DNA from 2 places in the Nocardioides pantholopis genome. Region 2 is predicted to be linked to the other one. Evidence: riboswitches for the same ligand, from Rfam matches in the RefSeq annotation. Region 2 holds a riboswitch; the other holds the start of a gene.
The links. A riboswitch is a leader RNA that binds a small molecule or an ion and turns the genes downstream of it on or off. The one in region 2 is predicted to bind cyclic di-AMP.
Positions count from the first base shown of each region.

Region 1: another riboswitch for cyclic di-AMP. It lies ahead of EBO35_RS04650 (C40 family peptidase); the one in region 2 lies ahead of EBO35_RS07490 (C40 family peptidase).

Region 1 covers NZ_CP033324.1:985,049-992,353, forward strand. The annotation lists gene EBO35_RS04635 (spermidine synthase) at 1-683, opposite strand, end outside; gene EBO35_RS04640 (M20/M25/M40 family metallo-hydrolase) at 851-2,560, shown strand; gene EBO35_RS04645 (HAD-IIA family hydrolase) at 2,649-3,443, shown strand; cyclic di-AMP (ydaO/yuaA leader) riboswitch at 3,562-3,709, shown strand; gene EBO35_RS04650 (C40 family peptidase) at 3,711-4,340, shown strand; gene EBO35_RS04655 (HpcH/HpaI aldolase/citrate lyase family protein) at 4,359-5,288, opposite strand; gene EBO35_RS04660 (CaiB/BaiF CoA transferase family protein) at 5,285-6,532, opposite strand; gene EBO35_RS04665 (LysR substrate-binding domain-containing protein) at 6,584-7,305, opposite strand, start outside.
Region 2 covers NZ_CP033324.1:1,563,038-1,570,342, forward strand. The annotation lists gene EBO35_RS07475 (DEDD exonuclease domain-containing protein) at 1-629, opposite strand, end outside; gene EBO35_RS07480 (NYN domain-containing protein) at 722-2,011, shown strand; gene EBO35_RS07485 (hypothetical protein) at 2,128-2,334, shown strand; cyclic di-AMP (ydaO/yuaA leader) riboswitch at 2,461-2,623, shown strand; gene EBO35_RS07490 (C40 family peptidase) at 2,635-3,627, shown strand; gene EBO35_RS07495 (hypothetical protein) at 3,665-4,876, shown strand; gene EBO35_RS07500 (M48 family metallopeptidase) at 4,873-6,165, shown strand; gene EBO35_RS07505 (AMP-dependent synthetase/ligase) at 6,207-7,305, opposite strand, start outside.

The sequences.
Region 1 (7,305 bases), 580 kb from region 2:
GCGGGGGAGCTCGCCGCGCGGGCCCGCAGGTCGGCGAGCGGGACGCCGTCGCGGCCGGCGACCAGCAGCAGGTTGCCGGCCCGGCGTCCGCGCAGGGTTGCGGGCTCCGCGCTGATCATGGTCTCGGGGAACGCGGTGCGGACCGCGGCGACCACCCGCCGGGTCCAGGCGAACGGCGCCCGGTCGACGAGGTTGAGCAGCAGCAGGCCGCCCGGGGCGAGCACCCGGGCGGCGAGGGCGGCGTGCTCGGCCGTGACCAGGTCGCCGGGCACCCGGCCCCCGGCGTACGCGTCGACGAGCACGACGTCGAGGGACTCCGCGCGGAAGGCCGCCAGCCCGGTGCGCCCGTCGACGGGCCGGACCTTGATCCCGCTGCGCCGGGGGAGCGGGAGCTCCTCGCGGACCAGCTCGGTGACGTCGGCGGCCGGCTCCAGCACCACCTGCGCCGAGCGCGGGCGGGTCGCGGCGACGTAGCGGGGCAGGGTCATCGCGGCGCCGCCGACGTGCACCACCCGGACCGGCTCACCGGGTCGGCCCCAGGCGTCCAGGACGTCGCCCATCCGGCGCACGTAGTCGAAGGCCAGGCGGGTGGGGTCGGCGAGATCGACGTGGGACTGGTCGTGGCCGTCGAGGCGAAGCACATAGGCGTTCGGGTGGTCGGCGGGCACGATCTCGGCGGGCATCGGGCCATCCTCTCGTGCCCCGGATCCGCAACATTGGGGATCTTCGCCCGGAGTCGGGCGAGTCGGCGGGCGCGGGGCCGCGGAGGCCTGTTCAACACCCCGGCCCCGTCCTAGATTCGCGGGACCCGGTGCGACCCTCCTCCGGGTCCGACGAAGGAGTGACAACGATGTCCAGATCCCTCCGCGCGGTCGTCGCCTCGGGTGCCACGCTGGCGCTCCTCGGGACCGCCACCGCGGTCCCGGCCGAGGCGGACCGGGGCCACCACGGCCCGCCGAAGAACTCCGTGCACCAGATCACCAGGGCCGTCACCGCGCAGGGCGTGGCCCGGCACCTGAGCGCGTTCCAGCGCATCACCGACCGGTACGGCGACCGGGCGGCGGGCCGGCCCGGCTACCGGGCCTCGGTCGGGTACGTCGCCCACCAGCTACGCCGCGCCGGCTACCGCCCGCGGGTGCAGGAGTTCACCTTCGACTACTTCGAGGAGAACTCCGCGCTCGAGCGGACCACCGGGGAGCCGACCACCTGGGTCGACGAGCAGGACTTCCTGCGCGGGAACTTCGACACCGGCGTGCCGGAGGGCACCGCGAGCGGGCCGATCACCCCGGTCGACCTGGTGCTGAACCCGGCGGGTCCGCCGAACTCCAGCAGCAGCGGCTGCGAGACCACCGACTTCGCCGGCTTCCCGGCCGGCGGCATCGCCCTGGTGCAGCGCGGGACCTGCGACTTCACGATCAAGATCCTCAACGCGCAGGCGGCGGGGGCGGCCGGAGTGATCGTGATGAACGAGGGACAGCCGGGCCGCACCGGGCTGGTCGGCATGATCGGCGACGCCACCGGCCTGACCATCCCGGCGGTCTTCGCGACCTACGACACCGGCGTGGACCTGGCCTCGCTGCCGGGGGCGACGGTGTCGGTGACCGTCGACTACACCACCGAGGAGCGGAGCACCTGGAACGTCACGGCCGAGACCCGGCGGGGCCGCTCCGACAACGTGGTCATGGCCGGCGCGCACCTCGACAGCGTCCAGGAGGGCGCCGGCATCAACGACAACGGCTCGGGCAGCGCCGCGCTGCTCGAGGTGGCCCGCAAGATGGCCAAGCTCAAGATCCGCCCCGCCAACAAGGTCCGGTTCGCCTGGTGGGGTGCGGAGGAGAACGGGCTGCTCGGCTCGGAGTACTACGTCAGCCAGCTGTCCGAGGACCAGGCCGAGGACATCGCGCTCTACCTGAACTTCGACATGGTGGCCTCGCCCAACTACATCTTCGGCGTCTACGACGGTGACAACTCCGGGGGCACGGCGCCCGACGGGTTCATCCCGGAGGGGTCCGCGGAGATCGAGGACGTCTTCGAGCGGTTCTACACCCGCCGCGGGGAGCCGTTCCAGGACAGCGAGTTCTCCGGCCGCTCCGACTACGGGCCGTTCATCGCGGTCGGCATCCCGGCCGGTGGGCTGTTCACCGGTGCCGAGGGCGTGAAGACCGAGGAGGAGGCCGCGCGGTACGGCGGCGTGGCGGGCGCGGCGTACGACCCGTGCTACCACCAGCCCTGCGACAACTTCACCGGTGAGGGCCAGGACGAGGAGCTCTACGACCAGCTGGACGAGGACTACTGGCTGCGCGGCAACATCAACATGGGCGCGCTGTCGGTGAACTCCGACGCGATCGCCACCGCGGTGGTCACCTTCGCCCGCAGCACCGAGGCGGTCAACGGGGTGCGCAGCCACCAGCACGGCAAGAAGCACGGGCACAAGCACGGGCACAAGCACGGCAAGAAGCACGGGGCCAAGCACGACAAGTCGGCCGGCGTGCAGCAGTTCGCCGCGGGGTCCGGCCACGGCCGGCACCACGTGGCGGGCACCGAGCTCGGGGCCCGCTGAGCGCGGCCGCCGGTCGCAGGCACCACAGGCAGGGGCGGGTCCCGGGAGACCCGCCCCTGCGGTGTGCCCGGGGCGCGATGATGGCCCTATGAGCCCGCACCTGGACACCGCACGCGTGCAGACCTGGCTGACCGACATGGACGGGGTGCTCGTTCACGAGGACGTCCCGATCCCGGGCGCCAAGGAGTTCGTGGAGGCGCTCAAGGAGTCCGGGCTGCGCTTCCTGGTGCTCACCAACAACTCGATCTACACGCCCCGCGACCTGCGCGCCCGGCTGCTCGGCAGCGGCATCGACGTCCCGGAGGAGTCGATCTGGACCTCGGCGCTGGCCACCGCCCAGTTCCTCGCCGAGCAGCGGCCCTACGGCACGGCGTACGTCGTCGGGGAGGCGGGGCTGACCACCGCGCTGCACGACATCGGCTACGTGATGACCGACCGGGACCCCGACTACGTGGTGCTGGGGGAGACCCGCACCTACTCCTTCGAGGCCATCACCCGGGCGATCCGGCTGATCGAGGGCGGGGCGCGGTTCCTGGCGACGAACCCCGACCCCAGCGGGCCCAGCCAGCACGGAACCCTGCCCGCGACCGGGTCGGTGGCGGCCCTGATCAGCACCGCGACCGGGCGCACGCCGTACTTCATCGGCAAGCCGAACCCGCTGATGATGCGCAGTGCGCTGAACCGGCTGGAGGCGCACTCGGAGACCACGGTGATGGTCGGGGACCGGATGGACACCGACATCATCAGCGGCCTCGAGGCGGGGCTGCGCACGGTGCTGGTGACGACCGGCTCCACGCGCCCCGAGCAGGTCGAGACGTTCCCGTACCGGCCGACCCGGGTGGTCGACTCGATCGCGGACCTGGTGGACCTGGTCGGCGCGTGAGCGTCGTCTCACCCGGTCGGGACTTGGCAGGGTCCCGGGTTCGGGATTACCGTCGACGCTTCGTTTGCAACCAGCACCCCGGGGGCGGGTACGCCGAGTCCTGCCCGACCGCCCCCGGCCACCAGAAGCACTTCACGGGCAGGAGTGGGGGACCCACCGGTTCCACGCGGTCCACGGACCGCTCGGGGTGAAGCCGCCGAGAGGCGGCCGGGCACCTTCCTCGCCCGAACCCGACAGCTCACCTCACAGGCGTGGGAAGGGATTCTCATGTCCACGTACCTGTCCTCCTGCCTGCGCGCCGGCGTCCGCGTCGTCGGCGCCGGCGCCCTCGCCGCCGGTCTGATGACCGCAGCCCCGGCTCCCACCGCCACCGCCACCGCCGCCTCGGCCAACCCGGCGGTCGCTCCCGCCGCGGCCGACCAGCGCACCCAGGCCCAGCGCACCAAGACCCAGCGCGCCAAGGCCCAGCGCGCCAAGGCCCAGCGCCGGGCCGCGGCCCGCCAGACCCACCGCCGCCAGGTGGCCCGCAAGATCAGCAACGCGGTCAACACCGCGCGTCGCCAGAAGGGCGACCGCTACCAGTACGGCGCCTCCGGGCCGAACGCGTTCGACTGCTCCGGACTGATGTACTACTCGTTCCGCCGGGCCGGCTTCCGCGGCATCCCGCGGACCTCCTCGGCCCAGGCCGGCTTCGCCAAGCGGATCGCGCGCAAGAGCATGCGCAAGGGCGACATGGTGTTCTTCACCGGCAGCGGCGGCGTCTACCACGTCGGCGTGTTCACCGGCTGGGAGCGCGGCCGCCGGATGATCGTGCACGCGCCGTACGGCAACCAGCGGGTGCAGCGCGCCCCGATCTGGACGAACTCCTGGTTCCCCGGGACGCTGCGCTTCAAGTAAGGCCGACGCGGCCGGGCGCTACGCCCGCTCGGCCCGCGCCAGCAGCCGGCGGGCGCGGTGCGCCATCGGGGTGTCCACCATCCGGCCGTCCAGCTGCACGGCGGCGGTCCCGGCCCGCTCGGCCTCGGCCAGCGCGGCGAGCACCGCGCGGGCGTGCTCGACCTCCGCGGGGGTGGGCCCGAACGCCTCGCTGAGCACCGGGACCTGGGCGGGGTGGATGCACAGGGCGCCGACGTACCCGAACGCGCGCGAGCGCTGCGCGTCGCGCTCCAGCGCCGGCAGGTCGCGGAAGTTGGCCAGGGTGCCGAGCAGCCCGTACGGCGCCAGGCCGTGGGCGCGCGCCGCGCACAGCACCAGCCCGTGCGCCCAGCGCAGGTCGAAGTCGGGCGCGGCCGGATCGATCTCCAGCTCCGCCGAGAGGTCCTCGGTGCCGAGCATCAGCGCGACCGTCCGGGCTCCAGCGGCGGCGATGTCGGCGACCGCGAGCAGGCCGCGGGGGGTCTCCACCAGCAGCTGCACCTCGGTGCGGCCCGGCGGTACGCCGTGGTCGTCCTCGGCCCGGTCGAGCAGCGCGTCGACCTCGCCCACCCGGTCGGCAGACTCGACCTTCGGCACCAGCACGCCGTCCGCGCCGGCCGCCACGGCGGCGTCGACGTCGACCGCGAGGTCGGCGTCCGCGTTCACCCGGACCAGCACGTGCAGGCCGGCGCGGGCCGCCCGGATCGCGGCGACCGCGTCCGCGAGGCCCGCCCGGGCGGCGGGGCGGGCCGCCGGTGCCACGCTGTCCTCGAGGTCCACGATCACCGCGTCCGCCCCGGCCAGCGCGGCCTTGGCGGCCCGCTCGGGCCGGTTGGCCGGCACGAAGAGCTGGGTCCGCCGCGTCAGCGCGGCCTCGGTGCCCGCAGGGCTCGCGGGGCTCGCAGGGCCCGCCGGGCTCGCGGGGCTCACGGGGCGCCCGGGATCGGGGCGGCGGGGCCGGCCGGGCCGTCGGTGACGCCGGCGGCGCGGAGCTCGGCGAGCTCGGCGGCGTCCAGGCCCAGGTCACGGCCGAGCACCTCGTCGGTGTCGGCGCCGACGTCGGCCGGCCCGAGGCGGCCGATGCTGGTCTCCGCCTCCTGGAAGCGGGGGTAGATCCCGGTCATCGCCATCGGGCCGAGGTCGGGGTCCTCGACGGTGGCGATCGAGCCGCGGTGCACGACCTGGGGGTTGTCCAGCATCGTCGCGACCGACTCCAGCGGCCCCACCGCGCAGCCGCCGGCGGTCAGCTCGCTCAGTGCGGTCTCGCGGTCCCGCTGGGCGCACCAGTCCGAGATCAGCGTGTCCAGGGCCTCCACGTGCTCGCGCCGCTCGGCGTTCGTGGCGAAGCGCGGGTCGGCGACCAGCTCCTCGCCGCCGATCGTGCGCAGCACGTTCACGGCCATCGCCTGGGTGCTGCCGGACAGCGCGATCCACAGCCCGTCGCGGCACTGGTAGCTGCCCCGCGGCGCGGCCGGCCCGTACCGGTTGCCGGTGCGGCCGTGCTCGGTGCCGAGCTGCTGGTACTCCAGGATGTTGATCTCGACGAGCTTGAGTGCCGCCTCGTAGATCGCCAGGTCGATGACGTCACCGGTGCCGGTGGCATGGCGCCGCTGCACCGCCGCGAGCACCGAGGTGGCGCCGAGGTTCCCGGCCATGATGTCGGCGAGCGGATAGGCCGGCAGCAGCGGCGGACGGTCCTCGTAGCCGGAGACCGACGCGAGGCCGGCCAGCGCCTCGGCCAGGGTGCCGAAGCCGGGCTGCGCGGCGTACGGCCCGTCCTGGCCGTAGGCGGTCACCCGCAGCACGATCAGCCGCGGGTTGATCGCCCGCAGGTCGTCCGGGGCCAGGCCCCACCGCTCGAGGGTGCCCGGCCGGAAGTTCTCCACCACCACGTCGAACCGCTCGATCCACCGGCGCAGCAGGTCCTTGCCCTCGGGGCGGCGCAGGTCGAGCGAGACGCTCCTCTTTCCGCGGCTCAGCGCCTTCCAGTACAGGCCGTGGCCGTCCTTCTGGGCGCCGAAGCGCCGCACGTGGTCGCCGGGACCGGGCATCTCGACCTTGACGACCTCGGCGCCGTAGTCGGCGAGCAGCGTCGCCGCCAGCGGAGCCGCGATCATCGTGGACAGGTCGAGCACCCGCAGGCCGGCCAGCGGCGCCCGGGACGAGTCGTTCATGGGGGAGTGGTTCCTCTCTTCAGTGCTGCAGTGATTCAGGGGTCGGGGGCGTCAGCGGCGGACCGGGGTGATGCCGGCCCAGTCGCCACGGTCGGCCATCCGGTGGACGGCGTCGACCACGGCGTCCCGCACGGCCAGCACGGCCAGGCGGGGCTCGTAGAACTCGGGGGCCACGCAGGCCGCGACGGTGCGGCGTACGGCGGGCTCCAGCGGCCGGAAGGCCAGCGGCGGACCGGCGTACGCCGATGCGGCCGAGCGCGGCAGGACGGCGCTGGCCTCGCCGCGCTGGGCGATCCGCACCATGGCGGCCAGCGACTCGACGTCGGCCACGACGTTCGGCACCACCCCGGCAGCGGCGAAGGACCGCTCGACCAGGTCGCGCAGGTTGCTGCGCTCCCCGGGGGCGACCAGCGGCCGCCCGGCCAGGTCCCGCGGGTGCGCCGGCTCGAGCGAGGGGTCGGCCGCGGCGGCGCTGACCCAGAACAGCTCCTCCTCGTAGAGGGCTACCTCGCCGGGTCGCTCGCGGTCGTCGTCGCGGAAGAGCACCGCGAGGTCCAGGCGGCCCCGGCCGAGCAGCTCCTGGATGTAGCCGCTCATCGACTCGAACAGCTCCAGGCGGACGCCGGGGTGCCGCTCGCGCACCAGCGGGACCAGCTCGGGGACCAGGCCGGCGGCCACCGTCGCCGGCAGCCCGACCGAGACGCTGCCGCGCAGGTCGCGGGTGCCGCCCCCGAGGGACTCGCCGAGGCGGTCGACCTGACGCACGATCTGCT
Region 2 (7,305 bases):
AGCTCCTCCAGCGTGTGCACGCCCAGCCCGCCCAAACGCTCGGTGAGGCCGTGCAGCACGTCGACGGTCGCGCGGGCGTCGGCGAGCGCGCGGTGGTTGGGCGTCGTGGCGGCCCCGAAGACCCGGGCCAGCGTGGCGAGCTTGCAGTTGGGGGTGTCGTCGCGGGTCAGCACCCGCCGGGCCAGCCGGGCGGTGTCGACGACCTCGAAGGCCGGCCACGGCCGCTCCTGGGCAGCGGCGAAGTGCTTGAGGAACCCGACGTCGAACGGCGCGTTGTGGGCGACCAGCACGCAGCCGGCGGCGAACTCCAGGAACGCGGGGAGCGCGGACTCGATGCTCGGGGCGTCGGCGACCATCGTGTTGCTGATGCCGGTGAGCACCGCGATGAACGGTGGGATGGCGGTGTGCGGATTGACCAGGGTCTGGAACTCGCCGAGGACCTCGCCGCCGCGCACCTTGACCGCGCCGATCTCGGTGATCATCGAGCCGCCCGCGGCCGAGCCGCCGGTCGTCTCCAGGTCGACCACGCAGAACGTGACGTCGCGCAGCGGCCGGCCGAGCTCGTCGAAGCTGCGCTGGGACTCCCACTGGGTGCGGCGCCCCCCGAGGGCACTGGCGGCACTGCTCATGGGGCGAAGGTAGAGCGGCGCACCGACATCTCCCGGCAGGCACGCGCGGAACGTGACCCGGGCCCACCGCGGGCGCGGCCTAGGGTGGAGGCGTGACCACGAGTGCCGGAGACCCCGCCCGCACGCGCCTCGAGCGCGTCGAGGCGCTGCCCGCGCCCGTCCGGTCCCGCCTGGTCGCGCGGGTGGCCGCAGCGCTGCCCGACGTCCCGCGGCTGCCGCCCGCCCTGCGCCGGGTGGCGTCGTTCGCGCCGGCCCGGCGGGCCCGGCTCGGGGCCGGGGCGATCCTCGCGGCCCTGGCCGACGACGACTTCCGGGACCGGGCGTCGGTGCAGCTGGGGACCGCGGCCGCCGCGGAGCCCGACCCGGACCCGGTCGACGAGGCGGTCCGCCTCTGGCTGCTCCGGCCGGCCGGCTGGGAGGACCGGCTCGCCGAGGTGGTCGAGGAGCTCCCCGTCCCCGAGGACCTGCGCGCCGGGGACGAGGTGGAGCGGCTGCGCCACCGGCTCGAGCAGGTCGAGCAGGCCACCCGGGAGCAGCGGGCCGCGCACCGGGCCGCGGTCGAGGAGTACAAGGCGGAGGTCGCGACGCTGCGGCGCAAGCTGGGGGAGTCGCGCACCGCCCGCGCCGGTGACGAGGACGCGCTGCGCGAGGCGCAGGGCGCCCGGGCCGCCGCCGAGGCGCTCGCGGCGACCCAGGACAAGGAGCTGCGCCGGCTGCGCGGCCAGGTCGCGCAGCTGGAGGGCGAGCTGGCGGCTGCCCGCAGCGCGGACCGCGCCGGGCGGCGCGTGGAGCGGGAGGAGGCCGGCCTGCGTGCCCGGGTGCTGCTCGACACGGTCCTGGAGGCGGCGGCCGGCCTGCAGCGCGAGCTCGGGCTGCCGCCGCTCACCGGCGCGCCGGGGGACCGGGTCGAGGCCGCGGTCGCCGCGACGTGCGGCCCGGCGGCCGCCGGCGTCGCGGGCCGGCTGAGCCCGGCGATGCTGGAGCAGCTGCTCTCGATGCCGCGGGCCCGGCTGGTGGTCGACGGCTACAACGTGAGCAAGACCGCGTGGCCCGAGTCCTCCCTCGAGGCCCAGCGGATCCGGCTGCTCAACTCGCTGGCGCCCGTGGTGGCGCGCAGCGGTGCCGAGACCACCGTCGTCTTCGACGCCGCCGCCGCCAGCGTCCGGCCCGTGGTGGCCGCGCCGCGCGGGGTCAAGGTGCTCTTCAGCCCGCCGGGCGTGATCGCCGACGACGTGATCCGCGACCTGGTGGCCGCCGAGCCGCCGGGGCGGGCCACCGTGGTGGTCACCAGCGACCGGGCGGTCGTCGAGGACGTCGTGCGCGCCGGCGCCCGCGGCGTACCGGCGCAGACGCTGGTCGAGCTGCTCACCCGCACCGGCTGAGTTCCTGCGGCGTGCGGGCGGAGCTGCGGGCGGAACCGCGGGCGGAACTGCGGGCGACACGCCGGACCGGCCCGTCGCGGGCGCCGATGTCGGTGGCCGGTGCGAGCGTTCCCGCCATGACGACGAGAATCGACTGCGACAGCTGCGTGGTGCGGGGTCTGGCCTGCCACGACTGCGTGGTGACGGTGCTGCTGGGGCCGCCCCCGGAGCTCACCTTCGATGACGACGAGCGGCGCGCCCTGGAGGTGCTCGCGTCCGGTGGCCTGGTGCCGCCGCTGCGCCTGGTCCAGCAGCTCGACCCGCCCCAGGTCGAGTCCGCCTGAGACCCCGGCGCAGAACTTCTGCACCGAATGTGCCAGAGGTTTGGCGGGCGGCGACCGGCGCGACTATCGTGACTGGCTCAGGTGCTCGTGGGAGTGGACCAGCCGGTCCGCGCGGGCGCCGCGCTGAGTTCCGAGTCGCCTCCGGGTGGCCCGGGAGCCGGGGAACCAACTCTTTTCTGGGGTGAATCTCCCGCAAGGCGGCGGCACGCAGGTGTCGCCGAGGAGCGGGCGTAGGGCAGGTCGTGCCCGAATCCGTCAGCTCACCCGGCAGGCGTACGACACCAAGGAGACCGCTCGCACGTGCTGAATGGCCGAAAGCGAATCGTCACTGGCCTCGCCGGGCTCGCGCTCGCGGGAACCATCGGAATCGTCCCCTCCTCCCCGGCCCAGGCCGAGCCGGACATCGACGACGTGCAGGCCCAGGTGGACCGGCTCTTCCACCAGGCCGAGCAGGCCTCGGAGCGTTACAACGACGCCCGCCTGGAGCTCGCCGACCTCGAGCGCGACCTCAAGGCGCTGCGCGCCGACGAGCGCCGCCAGGGCAGCGAGCTGGCCTCGGTGCGCGAGGACGTCGCCGACTCGATCGTCTCCCAGTACACCGGGCAGGGTGTCTCGGCGGCGGGCCAGGTGCTCGTCTCCGACGACCCCGGGTCCTTCCTCGAGCAGCTGACCACCATGTCGGCCTACAACGACCTGCAGGGCGAGCTGCTCGGCACCTACGGCACCGAGCTGGAGGCCCTCGACATCCGTCGCGAGGCCACCGAGAAGCGCGTCGCCCAGGTCAGCGCCACCGAGGAGCAGATGGCCGCCGAGCAGGCCGCCATCGAGAAGAAGAAGGAGGAGGCCGAGGGCCTCCTGGACCGGCTCAAGGCGGAGGAGCGCGAGTCGATCCTGTCCCGCGGCACCACTCGGACGCCCACGGAGGTCAAGGCCCCCGCGGCCTCCGGCCGGGCCGGCGCGGCGATCCAGTACGCCATGGCCCAGGTCGGCGACGCCTACGTCTACGGTGCGGCCGGGCCCAGCGCCTTCGACTGCTCCGGCCTCACGATGATGGCCTGGGCGCAGGCCGGCGTGTCGCTGCCGCACTCCTCCAGCGCCCAGTTCTCCTCCGGCGCTCGGGTCGCGGAGTCCGACCTGCAGCCCGGCGACCTGGTCTTCTACTACAGCCCGATCAGCCACGTGGGCATGTACATCGGCAACGGGATGATCGTGCACGCCGCGAACCCCGGCACCGGTGTCGTGACCGGCGCGCTGCACTCCATGCCGTACGTCGGCGCCGTCCGCCCTGGCTGACGCACCGACCACGAAGGCCGGTCGCCCCCGTTGGTGGGTGGCCGGCCTTTCGGCGTTCCTGGCGCTCCTCGCGGGGGTCGTCGCCTGGCTGGTCCTCACCGACGACCCGTACGTCGCCACCGCGCCGCCCGGACGCGCCCCGCGCCCGGAAGCCGCCGGCGCCGCCGGCGCCGCCGGTGCGGTCCGGGCGCTGCAGGAGGCGGTGCGCGAGCGCGACCCCGACGCGGCCGCGGCGCTCGCCGGCGATGCCGACGCCGGCTCGCTGCTGACGGCGGTCGTCGCCAACGCCGCCGAGCTGCGGCTGGCGGACTTCTCGCTGCGCTACGTCGACGCCGATGCCGGGCCCACCCGGGCCGGCGCCTGGACCGCCAGCGTCGCCACCACCTGGCGCTTCGCCGGGATGGACGCGACCCCCGCCTCCGCCGAGGTCCGGTTCGGGTTCGTGCAGGACGATGGGGAGGTGCGGATCACGACGATCGGCGGCGGCGCCCACCGCACGCCGCTGTGGCTCGCGGGGCCGGTCGCCGTCCGGCGTACCCCGCAGACGCTGGTGCTGGCCGCGGGCGGGGCGCCGGTCGCCCGGCGGTTCGAGCGGCTCGCGCTGGAGGCGGTCCCGGTCGTGTCGGCGGTCCTGTCGCGCTGGCGTCCGGCCCTCGTCCTCGAGGTGCCCCGCTCCGCGGCGGAGCTGGACCGGGCCCTCGCCGCGGAGCCCGGCACCTACGCCGCGATCGCGGCGGTCACGACCACCGTCGACGGCTCGGTCGACGACGACGCGCCGGTCCACGTGCTGGCCAACCCCGAGGAGTTCGCCTCGCTCGGAGCGGTCGGCGCCCGGGTGGTGATGAGCCACGAGGTCACCCACCTGGCGACCGGAGGGGCGACCAGCCCGGTGCCGCTGTGGCTGCTCGAGGGCTTCGCCGACCACGTCGCGCTGCGCGACGTCGACCTGCCGCTGCGCCGCACGGCCGCCCAGGTGATCCGCCAGGTACGCCGCGACGGCCCGCCCGCGGCGCTTCCCGGGGCCGCGGAGTTCGACGTCGGCGGGCCGCACCTCGGCGCCGTCTACGAGAGCGCCTGGCTGGCCTGCACGGTGCTGGTCGAGCGGGGCGGCGAGGACGCGCTGGTCGAGCTCTACGAGCGCGCGGATCGGGGCGAGCCCCTGGGCGAGGCGCTGACGGACCTGTTCGGCTGGTCCGAGGCGGACCTGGTGGCGGCCTGGCGCGACCGGCTGCGCGAGGTGGCGTCATGACCGGCGCCGCGAGCCCGGACCCGAGCCCAAACCCGGCGTCCGGCGCGGCGCTGCGGGTCGGCCTGGGGGTGACCCTGGTCGCGGGCACGGCGCTGGTCGTCCTCGGTGCGCTCCTGGTCCCGTGGGACCCGGTGCCCGGGGGGCCGCTGGTGCCGCCGGACCCGCTCAGCGTCTTCACGGCCGGGCAGGTCGAGCGTGCCGAGGAGTTCTCCCGGTGGGCCCGGGTCTGGAGCTGGAGCTCTCTCGCGGTCTCGACCCTCCTCGCGTGCTGGTTCGGGTTCAGCCGGCGCGGCCGAGCCGTCGTCGCCCGGTTCCAGCGCGGGCCGTGGTGGCTGCGGGTCGTGCAGGCCGTCGCGGTCCTCACCGTCGCAGGGCGCCTGGTCACGCTGCCGCTCGGGCTGGCCCACCGCCAGCACCTCCGGGGGTACGGGCTCTCCACCCAGTCCTGGGCCGGCTACGCCCTGGACCTGCTCAAGGGCGAGGCGCTCGACATCGTGGTGACCTCGCTCGCAGTGCTCGTGGTGATGGCCTGCGCGCGCCGGTGGCGGCGGTGGTGGCCGGCGGTCGCCGGCTCCCTGGTGGCCGCGCTGGTGCTGGCCGGGTCCTTCGCCTATCCGGTGCTCGTCGAGCCGCTGTTCAGCTCCTTCGAGACCCTGCCGGCGGGGTCGCTGCGCACCGAGATCCTGGACCTGGCCGACAAGGAGGGCGTCGAGGTCGACGAGGTGCTCGTCGCGGACGCCTCGCGGCGTACGACGACGCTCAACGCCTACGTGTCCGGCTTCGGCGGCACCCGGCGCGTGGTCGTCTACGACAACCTGGTCGAGGACCTGCCCCCGGAGCAGGCGCTGTCGGTGGTGGCCCACGAGCTGGCCCACGCCCGCCACGACGACGTGCTGGTCGGCTCGGTTCTCGGAGCGCTCGGCGGCGGGCTGGCCGTGGGGCTGCTCGCCGTGGTGCTCGCCCTCGGTGGGCGCCGGGGCGGCCGGACCTGGTCGATGGCCGACCCTGCGGTGGTCCCGGTCCTGCTCGCGCTGTTCGCGGTCGGCTCGCTGCTGGCCAGCCCGGTCGAGAACACGGTCAGCCGCCAGATCGAGACCCGCGCCGACGTCGACGCGCTCGAGACGACCGGCGACCCCGCCGCCTTCGTGGAGATGCAGCGTCAGCTGATGCTGCGCTCCCTGGCCGACCCCACGCCGTACGCGTGGTCGCAGTTCTGGTTCGGCAGCCACCCGACCGGGCTGGACCGGATCGCGCTGGCCCAGCGGGTCGCCGAGCGGCTGGACCGGTAGCCGGCCGGCCGCCCCGGTCGGGAGCGGCCGGCCGTGACCGGTCAGCTGTAGAGCGCGTCCACCTCGTCGCGGAACTGGGCGAGGACCACGTGCCGCTTGAGCTTCAGGCTCGGGGTCAGCAGTCCGTCCTCCTCGGTCCAGTCCTCGGCGAGGATCCGGAACTTGCGGATCGACTCGGCCTTGGAGACGGCCTCGTTGGCCTCGTCGACAGCGAGCTGGACCGCCGCGTGCAGGTCCGGGTCGGTGAGGCTCGCCGCGATGTCGGGGGACTTCCCGTGCTGCTGGGCCCAGACCGGGAAGACCTCGGGGTCGATCGTGACCAGCGCGCCCACGAACGGGCGGCCGTCGCCGACGACCATGCACTGGCTGACCAGGGCTGCGGCGCGCAGGCGGTCCTCGAGGACCGCGGGGGCGACGTTCTTGCCGCCAGCGGTCACGATGATCTCCTTCTTGCGCCCGGTGACCTTGATGAAGCCCTCGTCGTCGACCTCGCCGAGGTCGCCGGTGCAGAACCAGCCGTCCTCGTCGAACGCCTCGGCGGTCGCCGGGTCGTTGGCCCAGTAGCCGCGGAAGACCTGGCCGCCCTTGAAGAGCAGCTCGCCGTCCCCGGCGACCCGGACCGCGGCACCGGGGAACGGTCGGCCGACCGTGCCCATCTTGATGGCGCCGGGCATGTTCGCCGACAGGGCGGCGGTGCTCTCGGTGAGGCCGTAGCCCTCCAGCACGGTCAGGCCGATGCCGCGGTAGAAGTGCCCCAGCCGCTCGCCGAGCGCGGCGCCGCCGGAGATCGCGTACTCGCACTGGCCGCCGAGGGCGGTCAGCAGCTTGCCGTAGACCAGCTTCGAGAACACCGCGTGCTGCAGGCGGGTGCCGAGCGGGACGCGGCCCTCGTCGAGGGACTTGGAGTAGGCGATCGCGACGGCGGCGGCGCGGTCGAAGATCTTGCCCTTGCCGTCGGCCGCGGCGTTCTGCGAGGCGGTGTTGAACACCTTCTCGAAGACCCGCGGGACGGCGAGGATGAACGTCGGCTTGAAGCTCTGCAGGTCCGGCAGCAGGTTCTTGGTGTCGGGGGTGTGCCCGATCCGCGCCCGGGCCTTGATCGCGCCGATCTGGAGGATCCGCGCGAACACGTGGGCCAGC